DNA from 3 places in the Nocardia sp. NPDC002869 genome. Region 1 is predicted to be linked to each of the others. Evidence: riboswitches for the same ligand, from Rfam matches in the RefSeq annotation. Region 1 holds a riboswitch; each other region holds the start of a gene.
The links. A riboswitch is a leader RNA that binds a small molecule or an ion and turns the genes downstream of it on or off. The one in region 1 is predicted to bind cobalamin.
Positions count from the first base shown of each region.

Region 2: it holds a riboswitch for cobalamin, as region 1 does, so the genes downstream of both, metE (5-methyltetrahydropteroyltriglutamate--homocysteine S-methyltransferase) here and ACLML9_RS04390 (IS110 family transposase) in region 1, are expected to answer to the same signal.
Region 3: it holds a riboswitch for cobalamin, as region 1 does, so the genes downstream of both, ACLML9_RS27790 (CbtB domain-containing protein) here and ACLML9_RS04390 (IS110 family transposase) in region 1, are expected to answer to the same signal.

Region 1 is NZ_JBKOOL010000014.1:38,547-45,627, reverse strand. Features, by position in the region: gene ACLML9_RS04405 (hypothetical protein) at 52-192, shown strand; gene ACLML9_RS04400 (class II glutamine amidotransferase) at 288-1,154, shown strand; tRNA gene ACLML9_RS04395 (tRNA-Pro) at 3,169-3,242, opposite strand; cobalamin riboswitch at 3,953-4,105, shown strand; gene ACLML9_RS04390 (IS110 family transposase) at 4,331-5,524, shown strand; gene ACLML9_RS04385 (MFS transporter) at 5,478-6,866, opposite strand; gene ACLML9_RS04380 (winged helix-turn-helix transcriptional regulator) at 6,954-7,081, shown strand, end outside.
Region 2 is NZ_JBKOOL010000202.1:233-7,313, forward strand. Features, by position in the region: partial or broken gene metE (5-methyltetrahydropteroyltriglutamate--homocysteine S-methyltransferase) at 1-2,122, opposite strand, end outside; cobalamin riboswitch at 2,270-2,475, opposite strand; gene ACLML9_RS25780 (pyruvate carboxylase) at 2,771-6,169, shown strand; gene rsmD (16S rRNA (guanine(966)-N(2))-methyltransferase RsmD) at 6,166-6,759, shown strand; gene coaD (pantetheine-phosphate adenylyltransferase) at 6,763-7,081, shown strand, end outside.
Region 3 is NZ_JBKOOL010000264.1:340-4,751, reverse strand. Features, by position in the region: gene ACLML9_RS27800 (hypothetical protein) at 1-313, opposite strand, end outside; gene ACLML9_RS27795 (CbtA family protein) at 349-1,140, opposite strand; gene ACLML9_RS27790 (CbtB domain-containing protein) at 1,131-1,325, opposite strand; cobalamin riboswitch at 1,361-1,509, opposite strand; gene mhuD (mycobilin-forming heme oxygenase MhuD) at 1,580-1,894, opposite strand; gene ACLML9_RS27780 (alpha/beta fold hydrolase) at 2,018-2,788, shown strand; gene ACLML9_RS27775 (A/G-specific adenine glycosylase) at 2,813-3,694, opposite strand; gene ACLML9_RS27770 (carbonic anhydrase) at 3,857-4,412, shown strand, end outside.

The DNA of each region.
Region 1 (7,081 bases):
GGCGCATGTGGCGCAACGGCGGCTTGCCGGTCGAGACGCCGGAGGGTCGGCATGAGCGGCCGGAAGGCCGCGGTCTCGGAATGCGAATACTGGGAGAAGCTCATCTCACCGGGTGCGGGAGGTAACCCCGCGCCGTTCGGCAATGACGCCGAGCCTGGTCACAACGGTGTGAACCCGGGGATGAGCGCGTAGCTTTCCCGGCGATGCCGGAGCGGTGCCGGATACACTCGCGGCGTAAGCTGACCGGCGACCTGCCACACTCGTGCGACGCCCGATCAGGGAGTGCCATGTGTCGTTTGTTCGGATTGTCGGCCGCACCGCAGCGGGTACGGGCCACGTTCTGGCTGCTGGACGCGCCGGACAGCCTGTCGGAACAGAGTCGGCGCATGCCCGATGGTGTCGGGCTGGGCACCTTCACCGCGCACGGGTCCACGCGGGTGGAGAAGCAACCGATCGCCGCGTACGAGGATGCGCAGTTCGCCCGTGAGGCGCGGGAACGGGAATCGGCGACGTTCGTGGCGCATATCCGCTACGCGTCTACCGGCGGTCTAGAACTACGCAATACCCATCCCTTCGAACAACACGGCCGGCTGTTCGCCCACAACGGTGTGCTGCAGGGCCTGGATGAACTGGACGCAGAGCTCGGTGACTACGGCGGTCTTGTGCACGGCGACACCGACTCCGAACGGTTCTTCGCGCTCATCACACAGCGCACCGATCAGCACGACGGCGACGTCACGGCGGGCATCGCCGATGCCGTCCGCTGGCTCGCGGACCGGGTGCCGGTCTTTGCCCTGAATCTGGTATTGACCACCGACTCCGGTCTGTGGGCGCTGCGCTATCCGGACACTCACGACCTGTTCGTGCTGGAGCGCGCGGCAGGCGGACCCCACGGCGGACGCCACCTCGATCACGCGGGCCGAGCAGGAATCCGGACCCGCAGCGCCGAGCTGGCGGGTTTTCCCGCGGTGATCGTGGCCAGCGAACGCACGGACGAGGACCCCGGGTGGCAATCGTTGGCGCCCGGGGAGTTACTGCACGTCGACGGCCGCAACCGCGTCCAGGTGACGACGATTTCGGACAACCCGCCACGCCATCTGCTGACCCTCGCACAGCTCGATGGAACGGCGGCCGCTTCGCAAAGGGCACAGTGAACCATTTTGCCTGCCGCCCGCCAGGAGTAGGGATAACGCAGACGGGCGACGCGGGTACCGAAGCCCGTGTTCCGACGGCACTGACCGGCAACCTCGAACACAGGCAGCAGAATCTGCCGCCACTACAATAACTTCCGCGCTCAGTGGCGGCACTCCCATCCAGCGGATCGTCCGACTGGCCAGGTATGTCACTGCAGCAGCCAGTCGTCGGTGCTGAACAGTTCGGAGTGCACTCGGAGTGAGTGGAACTCCCGCCGCGGCCAGCCTCGGGCTCGCCGGGGATACCGAGGGCGCCGGCGGGCCATAGGACACCATGCGGAAGTGACTCGCCAGGGATGCCGTCCAATTCGGCGTTGGCATGAATTTGTGCGGCGCAGGCGGCATCGAAACAGACTCGCGAGATCGTGGACTCGCCCAGGTGATGGCGTTCCAGCAAAGCCTTGGCCTGCACCGCTGATCGCTTGGCTCCACCGGTCGACGGAGGCGGCGCGAACCCGGCGACCAGACCCCAGCGCTGGTGTTGCCAAGCCTGCAGGAAGCTGTCGCCTGCACCACGACATCCTGGTCGTCGAAACCGGGATCGCCGGGCAGCAGCTGCGAGGGTACGAACTCGTCGCGGAACCGGCGCTGGGCATAGTGCTGCTGGATCTGCGGCCTCAGCGTGTCCCAATTCGGTTCAGGTAACGCGGGTGCGGCGGCCTTGGGGGTGGCATGGGCCCAATCCGATACTGCGAACAGCATGCACCACGCCTTGGTCGCGACGACGAAGTTGACGATCGAGCCGTGCACCATGCCGTGCCGGTGGACCTCGAAGACCTCCTCGTCGACACGCTTCCCCGGAGATCCGGCACTTCGTCAAAGCGTTGAGCCTTCAGATGGATTCGGAGCAGCGGTCTTCCGGGGTTCGTGGTGTGTCCGGATCCCCGACAAACAACGCTGAGGTACGACGATCCAGCAAGATATGGGTCGTGATGAGAAATGAGTTCGAAGCCTCGTGCTCGGTGTGCGGCGCACCGCTCAGGCCTGGTGATGGCATCGTCCACACTCGCGCGCGAACCCGGCCGTTCCCGGTGCTGTGCGATCCGTGCATGGCCGAGTTCGACGAGATCGAGCGAGCGGCCAGCGAGTAGGAGCGCCGCAATGGGCTGAGGTCCAAAAGGTGTCGAAGGGCGCTCCCTCGCTGTCTGAAACGCATTCACCGCGATCCGTCGTGGCCCGAAAACTATTTACGCCTGGGTGGTCAGACCCGTGCGCCCCGGGTGTGGGTACCCGCATTGGCTCGGGTTTTGAACCAGGCCCTGCGCGATGAGGTGATCGACCGAAACAGGGTGGACGTCGTCGCCCGGCAGCGACAGCTGCAACGGACGGAAGGCGAACTGGACGACCTGCGGTTCGCGTCTGGATACCAGCCTGCTGGCGGAAGCTGAGCTGCGGGCGCCGTCATGACGACGGGCGGGGGCGTTTGTCGCCTGTGCGCATGAGGGCTCGCACGATGAGGATGATCGGTGCACCTACGAGGAGGACAGCGAGGAATGCCAGCGGGCCGCCTTCTCTCCCTGCTACGAAGGCAAGGATCACGAACGCAAGGAAGCCGCCGATCGTGGTCCCGTCGATCCGGGTGCGTTGATACTGCGCTGGCGGGGGCACGCCGGGTGGCATGGGCTGCTGTCCGGGTGTGGGCTGCTGCCATTGCCTGCTGGGTGGTTGGGTCACGGTGCCCTTGTTGCGTCGAGTGGTTGTTCCTCGATCGTGGTGTGTGTTTGTGGTGTTACACGCGGTAGTTGGAGTTTGGCTGTGTGGTGGGCAGGATGGGCGATCTGCCGCGTGGAGTGTGACCCAAATCGCAAACTTGTCTTAGCTGGTGCTTCGCTAGTTTGAGGGCTTCACGCCTACACGGTTGGTGGCTCGACCCAAGTGTTGGGAGCCCCACCCGCAATGTTTGGGGAAAGTTTGGAAATGACGCTCAGGGCCCTACCATGTTTGTGCTGGTAGAGCCCTGACCTGCGCCTATCTGTCGGGCTGACAGGATTTGAACCTGCGACCACTTGACCCCCAGTCAAGTGCGCTACCAAACTGCGCCACAGCCCGTCGCGCCGTGCGTTCCGGCGCTCGATGAGATTACCTCAGAGGTGTTCGAGACCGGAAATCGGCAGGTTGAGCGTGGTGTTGTCGGATTTCCGCCGCGCTCCGCGCTCGTCCTCCGAGCGCGTGAGGCGCGTGGGCTGCTTCTCGCTGCGGTCGCCGCTCCGGGACGAAGCTCCACGATTCGGGGCTCGGGTGGGTTCCGCACGGAGATCCGGGGCCTCGTCCTGTGCGCTGGAACCCGGGATGCTGTCCGCAACCGGACGACTGCCGCATCCGGCGGTCGACGACCGCCGCATCCGGCCGGGCGGTCGGTTCTCCGTGCGATGGGATGCCTGGTGAGAGGGGTCAGTGCCCTGTGGAATAGCTTCCTGGCTGTCTCTGTTGAACCCCCTCGTCGGCGTCCGGACAGCCCCGGGCCGCACCCTCTGTCGCTACGAGCGACCACTCGCCGTGAGGCGCTTGTTGGACGCCGGCTTCTCGACCGGACGCCGCTGGGCTCATCGCCCGGCGGCGTTCTGCTGTCTTTCCCGCGGCCTATCTCGTCCGATCGCTGGATCAGTGCGCGCCGTGGCCGGTTGCGCCCACCGCCCCACCGGAGTGCGAGCTCGGGCTGGGCACATTCTCCCGGGCGCAGCTGGTTCATCCCGCGCGGTTTTGCTGGGCGGGGGGTGCGAAGCGTGTCGTCCGGTGTCGGTGGCACCGTGGGGCGGATGAGAGGGAACCCGGTGGGAATCGGGGGCTGTCCCGCAGCGGTGAGCGGGAGCGACCGCCGTCACACGCACTGGGCCGGGGGGCGGGAAGCGACGGCGTGGACCGCCCACATCATCGAACAGGGCGAATCCAATGCGCTGATCCGCCCGTTACCTTTTTGGTGGGCCCGGAACCGGGCCCACGGTCGCCGGGCCCGGTATGACTTCTTGCCCCTGTCGAGTTCATGATCCGGGGGGTGGTGTCGCCGGGCGCCGGTGGCGTCGATGGACCGCTGATAGGGGCAGGGCCGAATACAGGTCTCTTCGTAACGTGGGTGCCGGGCGTCGACGCTGGATCGGCGACCGTCCGGAGGCGTTTTCGATGCGACGAGGACGAGCAGGGTGACACAGTGCTATGCCGTGTTCTGCGGCGTTGACGTGGGCAAAGGCGAACACCACGCGGTCGGGCTCGACCCGGCCGGTAAGCGATTGTTCGACAAGGCGCTGCCGAACGACGAGGCCCGGTTGCGGGCGGTGTTCGACCAGCTCGCGGCTCGGGGGCCGCTGCTGATCGTGGTCGACCAGCCGAACACGATCGGTGCCCTGCCGGTCACCGTGGCCCGCGACTGCGGCCACGACGTGGCCTATCTACCGGGCCTGGCGATGCGCCGCATCGCCGACCTCTACCCCGGTCAGGCCAAAACCGACGCCCGCGACGCCCACATCATCGCCGATGCCGCCCGCACCATGCCGCACGCGTTGCGCCGCGTCGACACCGGAGACGAAGCGCTGACCGAGCTCGGGGTCCTGGTCGGATTCGACGACGACCTGGCCGGGGAAGCGACCCGCACCAGCAACCGGATCCGAGGCCTGCTCACCGGCATCCACCCGGCCCTGGAACGGGTCCTGGGTCCTCGTGTCGCGCATCCGGCGGTGCTCGAGATCCTCTCGCGCTGCGGCGGCCCGGCCGGCATCCAGGCCGCGGGCCGACGCAAACTCACCAGCATCGCGGTCAAACATGCACCCCGCATGGGTGCTCGACTCGTCGAGGAAATCCTGGCCGCGCTGCCCGCGCAAACCGTCGTCGTCCCTGGCAGCAAGGCCGCCGAAGTCGTTCTGCCGAAACTCGCCGATCAACTCAAATCCGTTCTTCAGCAACGGAAAACGATCGCCACCGATATCGAGGAGATGCTCGATGCGCACCCTCTTTCCCGGGTCCTGACCTCGATGCCCGGCATCGGAGTCAGGACCGGAGCCCGCATCCTGCTCGAAGTCGGCGACGGCTCGTCCTTCGCCTCGGCCGGGCATCTGGCCGCCTACGCCGGCATCGCCCCGGTCACCCACCGATCCGGGTCCTCAATCCGCGGTGAACACCCCGCCCGATCAGGCAACCACAAACTCAAACGTGCCTTGTTCCTGTCGGCGTTCGCCGCACTGCACGACCCGACCAGCCGCGCCTACTACGACCGCAAGAGGTCCGAGGGCAAGAAACACAACGCCGCTCTCATCTGCCTCGCCCGCCGCCGCTGCGACGTCCTGTTCGCCATGCTCAAGACCAAACAGCCCTACCGAACCCCAGCAGCGGCCGCCGCTTGACAAGAACCATAGGGGCACCCCCCACGCCGCGATGGCACGGATGGAACAGGAACGCGACCGGTTGTCCGCGCATATCGACGAACTGATCCGGACCCGCGACGCGCTCGACCGGCTCATGGCCGTGAACAGGGAGCACCGCGCGAGTCTGCGGGGGGCGTAGCCGAATCAACTCCGGTCCGGGGGCGGCCGCCACCGACCGGGTGACTCCCCAGGTGACCAATCCGCCGAGCGCGTAGAGCGCACCGGTCAGGCAGGAAGCCTGCCATCCCCATGTCGTGTAGGCCCAGGTCGTCGTGATCGCGCCCAGGGCCGAGCCGAGGGAGTAGAACGCCATATAGGCGCCGATGACACTGCCGGTGCGGTCCGGATGCGCCGCGGTCAGCAGATGCTGGCTGCTGACATGTACGGCCTGAACGGCGAAGTCGAGCGCCACGATACCGATGACTAGCAGCCACAATGTGGGTTCGGTCCGGGCAATCAGAAGCCAGGACGCGGCCAGTAGGACGAGTGACCAGCCGGTAACCGATTGGGCGCGACCGGAATCGGCCCAGCGTCCGGCCCGGGCGGCTCCGGCGGCTCCGGCGAGCCCGGCCAGGCCGAAGAGCCCGATCTCGGTGGTGCCGAACGTCCAGGGTTGTGCGCCGAGCGGTAGGGCCAGGCCGCTCCACAGGGTTCCGAACGAGGCGAAGACGAAGAAAGTGATGACGCCTCGGCCGAGGAGTAGCGGGTCTTTCGCGGCCGATCGCCCCATGGATTTCAGAACCGGCGGGTATCGGCCGCCGGATGATCTGGGGTCGGGCCGGAGTCTCGTCCGGACCGTGACCGCGAGGGCGGCGCAGGCCGCGGCCAGCAGCACATAGACGGCGCGCCAGCCGATGGTGTCGCCCAGGAGCCCGGCCAGGACGCGGACTCCGAGGATGCCGATCACCACGCCCGACGTGACCGCGCCGATATTGCGTCCCCGCTCGTGTGGTGCGGAGATCGCCGCGACGTAGGCGACGGTGACCTGGACGACGACCGCGAACAGGCCGGCCATCGCCAGGCCCGCCACAGCGATGATTCCGTTCGGCGCGACCGCCACGGTCGCGGCTCCGGCGCCGGTGAGCAGCAGGTGGCCGGTGATGAGCCGCCGGCGATCCAGTATGTCGCCGAGTGGTACCAGCAGGACCAGGCCCGCGAAGTACCCGATCTGCCCGGCCGCGACCAGCCGGCCCAGTGATTCCGGCGCCAGTCCGAGTCCGGCACCGGCTCTTTCGAGAACCGGCTGGATCGCGTAGATCGTGGACACCGCCACGGCGCACACCATGGCCAGGACGAGCCGCGGTGACTTCGCGACAACCATAACCGCCTCCAATTGGTAGCAATATGAAACCGTCTGACGGTATGGCAAAATGGTTTCGAATTGCAACCGAAGGGGTGAAGTGGATCGATGGAACTCGGCGCCGGCCGCGAATGGACCGACCCCACCTGCCCGGTGGCCCGGACGGTCGACCTCGTCGGCGATCGGTGGAGCCTGCTCATCGTCCGGGACGCCATGGACGGCGCGGCGTCGTTCAC
Region 2 (7,081 bases), on a different contig from region 1:
TCTCCTCGACGCCGGGCACCCGGGGGGAGTGGATATCGTAGACGCCCGGTCCCACCCCGGCGGCGAAGCCCGAGGCGGTCAGATCGCCCAGTACCTCCATTCGCGAGCGGGCGGCCTCGATGGACGTGACATCGGCGTCCAGTCCGGCAATGGCGTCGATCACCTCGCCGAATTCCGAATAGCACAGGTGGGTGTGGATCTGGACGGAGTCGGCGACCCCGGAGGTCGCCAGCCGGAACGCGTGCACCGACCAGTCCAGGTACGCCTGCTGATCGGCGGCGCGCAGCGGGAGCAGTTCTCGCAGCGCGGGCTCGTCGACCTGGACGATCCGGATACCTGCCTTCTGCAGATCCACCGTCTCGTCCCGGATCGCCAGGGCCACCTGCCGGGCCGAATCCGCCGGTGGCTGGTCGTCGCGGACGAAGGACCAGGCCAAAATGGTGACCGGGCCGGTGAGCATGCCCTTGACCGGTTTGTCGGTGAGCGACTGCGCATAGGTGATCCAGTCCACCGTCATCGCGGCCGGACGGGAGACATCACCGAACAGGATGGGCGGGCGCACGCAGCGGGTGCCGTAGGACTGCACCCAGCCCAGATCGGTCGCCGCGAATCCGTCGAGCTGTTCGGCGAAGTACTGCACCATATCGTTGCGTTCCGGTTCGCCGTGCACGAGGACGTCGAGCCCGAGTTTCTCCTGCAGCGCGATGACCTCGCCGATCTCCGTCCGCATCCGCCGCACGTACTCGGCCCGGTCGATCTCCCCGGACCGCAGTGCCGCCCGGGCCAGCCGGATGGCCGAGGTCTGCGGATAGGAGCCGATCGTGGTGGTCGGCAGCGGCGGCAGAGGCAGGTGCTCCCGCTGGCGGGTCCGGCGCTGTTCGGCGGGCGCCCGCCGCGCGGCGTCCGGGCCCAGCGCGGCGAGTCGTGCCCGTACCTGCGCGTTGCTGATCCGCGGATCGGTGCGGCGGCTCGCCGCGGCGGCCCGGGCGGTTTCCAGTTCCGCGGCGACCGCCTCGGTGCCGGAGTTCAGGCCGGTCGCCAGTACGTGTACCTCGGCGGTCTTCTCGGCGCCGAAGGCGAGCCAGGAGCGCAGCGTGTCGTCGAGTCGCGTCTCCACCGCCAGCGAGTACGGGACGTGCAGCAGCGAACACGAGGTGGAGACGGCCAGTGCCCGCACGCTGCCCAGCAGGGTGGCCAGCGTCGACAGGGCACCGTCGAGGTCGGTGCGCCAGACATTACGGCCGTCGACCACGCCCGCGACCAGCAGTTTGTGCGACAGCGGGGGGACGGCCGCCACCGCGGCGACGTCGGTGCCCGCGACCAGATCGACGGCGATACCTTCGACATCGGTGGCGGCCAGGGCTTCCAGCGCGGCGCCCGGATGCCCGAAATAGGTGGCCACCAGCACCGCCGGCCGCTGTGCCGCCGCGGTGAGTTCGGTGTAGACCCGGCGGACCGTCGCCAGTTCCGCCGGGGTGAGATCGGTGACCAGCGCGGGCTCGTCCAGTTGTACCCAGCCCGCGCCCGCGTCGGCGAGTAGCCGCAGCAACTCCTGGTACAGCGGGATCAGTTCGGCGATCCGGTCCAGGGCCGCGCCGCCGGTGGTCTTGGCCAGTTTCAGGAAAGTGACCGGTCCGATGACCACCGGCCGGGCCGGCACGCCGAGTTCGACCGCTTCGGCCACCTGCGCCAGCAGGTCTTCCGGATGCAGGCCGAAGGTGGTGTCCGGGCCGAGTTCGGGCACCAGGTAGTGGTAGTTGGTGTCGAACCACTTGGTCATCTCCAGTGGCTCCACCGACTCGGTTCCGCGTGCGGCGGCGAAATAGCGGTCCAGCCGATCCGCTATCCCGGCGACCCGGTCGGGCAGGGCGCCGAGGAGGACGGCGGTGTCGAGCATCTGGTCGTAGTGGGAGAAGGTGCCGACGGGAATCGAATCCAGTCCGGCGGCGGCCAGTTCTGCGTACTGGTTCCGGCGCAGCGCGCGGCCGGTCTCGTGCAGTTGCGCCGCGTCTATCCGACCCGCCCAGTAGGACTCGGTCGCGCGTTTCAACTCCCGGTGCGGCCCCACCCGGGGGAGTCCGAGAACCGTTGCGGTGAACGGGCGGTGCGAAATAACAGTCACGGTGTTCTCCAGTGCTGAAGTTCGACGGCCGTCGCCGTTCCCGGGCGCACGGCACCGATGAGACCCCGAATGACCCGGCTGTGCGGTCGGGTCGGATGTCAGCACTGGTGGCGGCGCCCGCTCCACGAGGCGACGGCCACCGGATACGGCGTATCCGGTACAACCGGCAGGTCTTCGGACTCGCGGGCACCGGCCTGTCGGCCGACCTACTGGCCGTCGCTTCCCAGGCGTGCTGCCCAGTGCTGATGACGGCGGTCGTTCCTGCTCACCGCTGCGGGACAGTTCCGGATTTCCACCGGATTCCCTCTCACCCGCGTGGTGCGGGCTTCGGCGCCGGGGGCGGACGTTCGGGGCTCCTCGTCGTCCGGCCGGCGGACCAGCTGCGGGTCCACCATAACGCGGACGCGCCGAGCGCGCCCGCAGCGGCGCGAACAGCGGCCGACTTCGCATATCTTCGCAAGAGCGCCGGGCCGCTCGGATAGCCGGGAAATGGCCGCGGCGGGTAATACGCACAGGCCGGGATCGTGTGCGGTGAGATATGACGGTGCGGTGAACAGGACTTCGCAGCCTTGCCATACGTCCTTGTGAAGATTCTGCGAAGTGGACTTCGCTGTCGCCCCTGGGTGTGGCGCCGGGTACGTTGGGTCAATGTTCTCGAAAGTCTTGGTTGCCAACCGCGGCGAAATCGCCATCCGGGCCTTCCGCGCGGCGTACGAGCTCGGTGTCGGAACGGTTGCCGTCTTCCCGCACGAGGATCGCAATTCGGTCCACCGCCTGAAGGCGGACGAGGCATACGAGATCGGCGAGGAAGGCCATCCGGTCCGCGCCTACCTCTCGGTCGACGCCATCATCGAAGCGGCGAAGACCGCGGGCGCCGACGCGATCTACCCGGGCTACGGGTTCCTGTCGGAGAATCCCGATCTGGCCGCCGCGTGCGCGCGGACGGGCATCACCTTCATCGGGCCGTCGGCCGAGGTTCTCGAACTGGCGGGCCACAAGGCCCGCGCGATCGCCGCGGCGCGGGAGGCCGGGCTGCCGGTCCTGGATTCGAGCGCACCCTCGGCCGATGCGGCGGAGTTGCTGGCGGCCGCGGAATCCATGGAGTTCCCGGTATTCGTGAAGGCTGTCGCCGGTGGTGGCGGGCGCGGTATGCGCCGGGTGGCCGAGCGGTCCGGACTGCGGGAAGCGATCGAGGCGGCCTCGCGCGAGGCGGAGTCGGCGTTCGGTGATCCGACGGTATTCCTGGAACAGGCCGTGGTGAACCCGCGGCATATCGAAGTACAGATCCTGGCCGATACCCAGGGCAATGTGATGCACCTGTTCGAGCGGGACTGTTCGCTGCAGCGGCGGCACCAGAAGGTGATCGAGCTGGCCCCCGCCCCGAATCTGGATCCGGCGTTGCGGGACCGGATCTGCGCGGACGCGGTGGCCTTCGCCCGGCAGATCGGGTACAGCTGTGCGGGCACGGTGGAGTTCCTGCTCGACGAGCGCGGCAATCATGTGTTCATCGAGATGAATCCGCGGATCCAGGTGGAACACACGGTGACCGAGGAGATCACCGATGTGGATCTGGTGCAGTCGCAGTTGCGGATCGCGGCCGGGGAGAGCCTGACCGACCTGGGACTGAGCCAGGACAAGGTGACCATCCGCGGTGCCGCGCTGCAGTGCCGGATCACCACCGAGGACCCGGCCAACGGATTCCGCCCCGATACCGGTCGCATCACCGCCTACCGCACCCCCGGCGGCGCCGGTATCCGGCTGGACGGCGGCGCGAACCTGGGCGCGGAGATCGGCGCCTACTTCGATTCCATGCTGGTCAAGCTCACCTGCCGCGGCCGGGACTTCCCGGCGGCGGTCGCGCGGGCGCGGCGGGCGCTGATGGAATTCCGGATCCGCGGTGTCACCACCAATATCCAGTTCCTGCTGGCTGTTCTCGAGGACCCCGATTTCAAAGCCGGGCGGGTCACCACCTCGTTCATCGACGAGCGCCCGGAACTGCTGGCCACCCGCGAACCCGCCGACCGCGGCACCAAGATCCTGAACTACCTGGCCGATATCACGGTGAACAAACCGCACGGCGCCCGGCCGACCGCGGTGTACCCGCACGACAAACTGCCCGCGATCGACCTGTCGGTGCCGCCGCCGGACGGTTCGCGCCAGAAACTGCTGACGCTGGGCCCGGAGGGATTCGCGCGGGCGCTGCGCGAACAGAAAGCGGTCGGGGTCACCGACACCACCTTCCGCGACGCGCATCAGTCGCTGCTGGCGACCCGGGTACGCACCAACGGCCTGCTCGATGTGGCCGGGCATGTGGCGCGACTGACCCCGGAACTGCTGTCCATCGAGGCGTGGGGCGGGGCGACCTACGATGTGGCGCTGCGGTTCCTCTACGAGGACCCGTGGGAGCGGCTGGCCGCCTTGCGCGAGGCGATTCCGAACATCTGCCTGCAGATGCTGCTGCGCGGTCGCAACACCGTCGGCTACACCCCGTATCCGGAGCGGGTGACCCGGGCGTTCGTGGCCGAGGCCACCGAGACCGGTATCGATATCTTCCGGATCTTCGACGCCCTGAACAATGTGGACCAGATGCGCCCGGCCATCGACGCCGTCCGGGAAACCGGTACCGCGATCGCCGAGGTCGCGCTGTCCTACACCGGTGATCTCACCGACCCGGACGAGAAGCTCTACACCCTCGACTACTACCTCAAGCTGGCCGAGCAGATCGTGGACGCGGGCGCGCACGTACTGGCGATCAAGGATATGGCCGGACTGTTGCGCGCGCCCGCCGCGGCGAAACTGGTGACCGCGCTGCGCAGCAATTTCGATCTGCCGGTCCATGTGCACACCCACGACACCCCGGGTGGGCAGCTGGCCACCTATCTCGCCGCCTGGCAGGCCGGTGCCGACGCCGTCGACGGCGCGTCGGCCGCCATGGCCGGCACCACCAGCCAGCCCGCGCTCTCGGCGATCGTGGCCGCCGCCGCGCACAGCGAGTACGACACCGGGCTGAACCTGCGCAATGTCTGCGATCTGGAGCCGTACTGGGAGGCGCTGCGCAAGGTGTACGCGCCGTTCGAATCCGGTCTGCCGGCGCCCACCGGGCGCGTCTACACCCACGAAATCCCCGGCGGGCAGCTGTCGAACCTGCGCCAGCAGGCCATCGCCCTGGGGCTGGGCGACCGGTTCGAGGAGGTCGAGGCGAAATACGCGGCCGCGGACCGGTTGCTGGGCCGGCTGATCAAGGTCACGCCGTCCTCCAAGGTGGTCGGTGACCTGGCGCTGTCGCTGGTCGGCTCCGGTATCGATATCGAGCATTTCGCCGCCGATCCGGGCCGTTACGACATCCCCGATTCGGTGATCGGTTTCCTGCGCGGCGAACTCGGCACACCGGCCGGCGGCTGGCCCGAGCCGTTCCGGGAGAAAGCGCTCGCCGGCCGTGGCGCGGCCAAACCCGAATCCGAGTTGTCCGAGGCGGACGAAGCGGGTCTGGCCGGTACCTCCGATGAACGCCGCGCGACCCTCAATCGCCTGCTGTTCCCCGGCCCGACCGCGGAATTCCTGGCGCACCGGGAGAAATACGGCGATACCACCGGACTCTCGGCCAATCAGTTCTTCTACGGCCTGCGGCACGGCGAGGAACACCGGGTACAGCTCGAGAAGGGCGTCATCCTGCTCATCGGGCTGGAGGCGATCTCCGAACCCGACGAACGCGGGATGCGCACGGTCATGTGCATCCTCAACGGGCAGTTGCGCCCGGTATCCGTGCGTGACCGTTCCATCGCCAGTGAGATCCCGGCCGCGGAGAAGGCCGACAAGAACAACCCCCATCACATCGCGGCGCCCTTCGCCGGTGTCGTGACGCTGACCGTGGCCGAAGGCGAAACGGTCGCCTCGGGCGACACCATCGGCACCATCGAGGCCATGAAGATGGAAGCCGCCATCACCGCACCGCGCGGCGGGGTGGTGGGCCGGGTGGCGATCGCGCAGGTGCAGCAGGTCGAAGGCGGTGATCTGCTGGTCGAGCTGGGCGAGCGCGAATCCGAATGACCCGGATCGTCGCCGGGATCGCCGGTGGCCGGCGGCTGAAGGTGCCGCCGGCCGGGACCCGGCCCACCTCGGACCGGGTGCGGGAGGCCGTGTTCTCCTCGATCGAGGCGTGGATGGACCTCGCGGGCGCCCGGGTGCTCGACCTCTACGCCGGCTCGGGCGCGCTCGGGCTGGAGGCGCTGTCGCGCGGCGCCGCCGCCGCGCTGCTGGTCGAATCCGACCGGCGGGCGGCCGGGGTGCTGCGCGGCAATATCGCCGAGCTGGGCCTGGGCGGTGCCCAGGTGCGGATCGGGACAGTGACGCAGGTGCTCGCCCACGGCGGCGCGGGCGCTTTCGATCTGGTGTTCGCCGATCCGCCCTACGAGCTGCCGACCGCGGCCGTCGAGGGCGATCTCACGGCGCTCGCCGCGCACGGGTGGCTCGCCGAGGACGCATTACTGCTGGTGGAACGTTCCGCCCGGTCGGCCGAGATCGCCTGGCCCGCAGGCCTCGAGGGTCGCGTCGCGCGGCGCTACGGGGAGACCCGGATCGAGTCGGCGGTGTACGTCGGCGCGACCCCGGCGGGCCCGGGCGAACCTGCTAGCGTCTGACCCATGGCAGGAGCTTTGTGCCCGGGATCCTTCGATCCGGTGACCAACGGTCATCTCGATGTGTTCCGGCGGGTCGCCGAGCAGTTCGACGAGGTCGTGATCACGGTGATGATCAACAAGAAGAAGCAGGGCATGTTCTCGATCGACGAACGGATCGAGATGCTGCGCGACGCCACCGCGGATCTGGCGGGCGTGCGGGTCGCCTCCTGGGACGGGCTGCTGGTCGATTTCGCCCGGGAGCAGGGCATCACCGCCATCGTCAAGGGTCTGCGCGACGCCGGTGATTTCGGCTACGAACTCCAGATGGCGCAGATGAACAAGA
Region 3 (4,412 bases), on a different contig from region 1:
GAACGGGCTCCACCACCAGTGACGCCGTGCCGACCACGCCGATGCCCACGGTGAGCAGATTCCTGGCCCAGCGCTCGCCCCGCAGCATTCGCCACGCGATACCGAGAACCACCAGATAGATTGCGGTGCGCAGCAGCCAACCGGCGGTGAGCGCGCCGATATCCGCAACGTCGCCCGCCATGCGCGCGCCGCGGACCGCGGTTTCCGCGATACCGCAGCCCACGGCCGTCACGAGCGCGACGAAGGCGGTCGTGACGGCCGCGGGCCGCCGCGCGAGTGGGCTGCCCGGGCGGGCGAGCGCGGTGTCGTTCATACACCGAACCTGCCCGGTGCCGGCCGCTCCCCGGATCAACCCGCGGTAGCGGCGGCCTCCGGTACCCGGGTACTGCCGCGGGTGCTCCATTCGGTCAGCGCGGCGAAGGCCAGGCCGATGCCCACCCACAGCGTGGTCGATACCGCCAGCGACGCGGCCCGGAACTCCCACAGCAGGGAGGCGGGGAAGTCGGCTCCCACTTCGTCGATCTCGGGCAATACCGTGTAGCCGAGGGTGACGACGAGTACGAAACCCACCACCGCCGCGAGGAGCCGGAGGGATTCGGGTCGCGTCCGCAGCGCTTTCCAGATGGACACACCGGCCGCGACGGCCAGCAGGCCCACCAGCACCGCGGCCACCCAGAGCAGTGTGCGCTCGTTGATCGTTTCCGGGTCACCGACCGCCGGGGGGTTGGCCGGATATTCGAAGAACGGTACGGCCACCACCGCGACCCAGCCGGCCAGGCCGAGTCCGAGCACCAGCCGATGACCGGGTAGCGCGGTGAACCGCCGGGCGTAATGCGCCGCGGTCGCGACGATCGCCCCGAACGCCATCCCGGCCAGCGCGGCGGCCAGGAACTGCCCGAACTTCTGCCAAGGCCTGCTCACCACGGCCTCGTCCCCGTGCACTGTCTCCCCGTGCGTATGTCCGGTGCCGGAATCATGGGCATGCTCCGGCGCGGGCGCCGCGGCCTCCTCGATGGCGATGGCGGCCTCGACCCGGGATTCGCCGACGAAATTACCGACGACACCCGCGAGGAGACCGGCGATCAGACCGGCGAGCAGACCACGGAGCAGCAGGGCACCGAAAGATCCACTCAATGGCACGGGACACCCAGCAGGTGGCGCCCGTCGTGCATCAACTCGTGCAGGAACATTCCGCCGCGTGAGATGGCGCCCTGGTCGAATCCGACCAGGTACAGCGTCAGCAGTGCCAGCAGAACGACGCCGACGGTGACGAGCACGGTCGCTGCTGTATCGGCAGCCCTGCTCGGGACGTGGGTTATGGCCATGATGGATCCTCCTCATCCGGATGCTCGCGTCCGGTTCGCGAGTTGCGCGTAGGTGCGGGTGTCTGACTCTGCCCACCCTTTCCGGCGTGGACATCACAGTGGCGCGACCGCTCCGGGTTCTCACCGGATTACCGCATCACCTTCGCTTTCACTTGAAACTGTGACACCGGCTGTTGCCGGTCGTCAATATGCCCGCGAACGAGCACTGGCCACGCCGCCGGGGCCGGAGGCGTGGCCAGGGTGTGCGGGATGGGTCAGGAAGCGGGCTTACCCGCTACGTCGAGTACGACCTCGAACTCCAGCAGCGAGGCACCGGTGGCGACCGGCTTGTTCTGCTGTCCGGCATGCGCCTCCTTGGCGGGGCCGTCGCGCCACGCCGCGAAGGACTCCTCGGAATCCCACTGGGTGACCACGAAGTACCGATTCTCGCCGGCCGTGGGCCGCAACAATTGGAAGCCGAGGAACCCGGGGGAGTTCTCGACCGCGTGCGCGCGGTGGGCGAACCGCTTCTCCAGCTCGGGTCCCGCGCCCTCGGGGACCTCGATCGCATTGATCTTCACAACAGCCATACCCCTGAGCTTAGGTATCGCGGGGTCCGGGCGGGACAGTGCCGCACGACACAGCAGGGCCACTGCGCGCGCCGCCGGGAGCGTCGCCGCGCCCTGTGGAGGGATGTGAATAAACTCGGCCCGGTGTTGCACGACGAAGGTGGGACCGGGGTTCCGATACTGCTGCTGCACGGATTGATGGGCAGCGCCCGCACCTGGCAGGACCAGGTCCGGTGGCTGCGCGACCACGGGCGGGTGTTCACCTTCGACGCCGCCGGGCACGGGCGCCCCGCCCCGCCCGAACTCACCACCGACGCCCTCGTCGCCGATCTGGCCGACGCCACCGCGCGAATCGACGAGCCGATGATCGTGATCGGGCATTCGATGGGTGGTCTGCACGGATGGGTGTTCGCGGCCACGCATCCGAACCGGGTGGGTGGGCTGGTGGTGGAGGATATGGCAGCCGATTTCACCGGCCGTACCGCCGCCCACTGGGCCGCGATGGTCGAGGCCTGGCCGCAGCCATTCGCGGACGAGGCCGCCTTGGTGGCGCATTTCGGCCCGGTCGCCGGTCGCTACTTCCGCGATTCGTTTCACCGGGGCCCGGACGGTTACCGATTGCATGGCGAGGTGGCCACCTTCCGGGACATCTCGGAGGAGTGGGGGGTCCGGGCGTTCTGGGGGGAGTGGGGCAGGCTCACCGTGCCCACGCTGCTCATCGAGGGTGAACACACCATCACGCCGCCGGGCCAGATGCGCCGGATGGCCGAACTACATCCCGCCGCCGAGCACGTCCTGGTTCCCGACGCCGGTCACCTGGTGCACGATGATCAGCCCGAGCGCTACCGGGCCGAGGTGGCGCGTTTCCTGGCCCGCGTTCTGCGCGGAGTTTCCGGAACCGCCGCCGAGATCTGAGCAACCCTCGGTCGCGGGCGGGCTTCAGCCCTCTCCCGCCAGGGCGAACCGTCCGTCGTCGGTCTGTTCGATCAACCCGTCCACCAGCAGCGAATCCAGTGCGCGGTCGCGCTGACCGGGGTCACGGGTCCAGGCGAGGTCCAGCCGGACGCGTTCCACCGGTGCGTGCGCGGCCCGCAACACGTCGAGCAGCCGCCCGCGTGCCTGCCGGTCGGTGCCCTCGTACTTCTGCGTCCGGCGTGTCGATTCGGCCACCGGCCGGCCCGCCGTGACCCACGCGCAACGCGGCAGCGGGCAGCGGGTGCAGTCCGGGGTCCGCGCGGTGCACACCGTCGCGCCTAGTTCCATCAGGGCCGCCGAGAACACGGCGGCCCGGTCGATCCGGCCGGGCAACAGCGCCTCGGTCTCCCGTAGATCGCGCGCGGCCGGATTACCGGCCTCCCGTCCGTGTACGGCCCGCGCCACCACCCGGCGGACATTGGTGTCCACCACCGGAACACGCTGCCCGTAGGCGAAACAGGCGACCGCCCGCGCGGTGTAGGCGCCGACCCCGGGCAGTCCGAGCAGCACCTCGACATCGTCGGGCACCTGGTCACCGTGCTCGGCGGCCAGGACCTGCGCGCATTCGTGCAGGCGCAGGGCACGGCGCGGGTAGCCGAGTTTGCCCCATGCCCGCAGCACGTCGCCCGCGCTCGCCGCCGCCATGGCCGAGGGCACCGGCCAGCGCCGCACCCATTCCCGCCAGATCGGTTCCACCCGCGACACCGGTGTCTGCTGCAGCATGATCTCGCTCATCAGGATCTGCCAGGCGCTCACCCCGGGCCGCCGCCACGGCAGGTCCCGGGCCGTGCGGGCGTACCAGTCGATCAGGGCGTCGGAGTCGATCGCGCCGGGTTCGATCGACACGACACCGCACCCGCCCGAGCCCGGTTTTCCGATACCTGCGCTGCTCACCCGACCCGCTCCGTTCACCTCACCGTGCAGTTTCACCGGTTCGGCGTGAAGGGACGCCGCGCTGTAACGGGACGGAAGCAAAGCGAGCACATCAAATCGTGCAGAATGGACACTATGCCTCAGTCCAACCCGGTAAGTGCCTGGAAGTCGCTGCGCGAAGGAAACGAGCGCTTCGTGAACGGCACGCTGCTGCATCCTAGCCAGGGGGCCGCCGATCGAGCCAAGCTCGTCGCCGGCCAGCATCCGACCGCCGTGCTGTTCGGCTGCGGGGATTCCCGAGTCGCCGCGGAACTGATCTTCGATCAGGGGCTCGGCGATATGTTCGTGGTGCGCACCGCGGGCCACGTCATCGACGCGGCGGTGCTGGGATCGATCGAATACGGCGTCGGTGTGCTCGAGGTACCGCTGATCGTGGTGCTCGGGCACGATAGTTGCGGTGCGGTCAAAGCGACCCTCGAGGCGCTGGACGGCGGCGAGGTGCCCGGTGGATTCATCCGCAGCATCGTCGAGAAGGTCACGCCGTCGATGTTGATCGGGCGCCGCGAAGGGCTCGAATCGGTGGACGAGCTCGAAGCTCGCCACGTGGTGGAGACCAGCCGCCTGCTGATGGAGCGATCGATGATCGTGTCCGAGCGGGTGGAGGCCGGTAAATGCGCGATCGCCTGCGTCA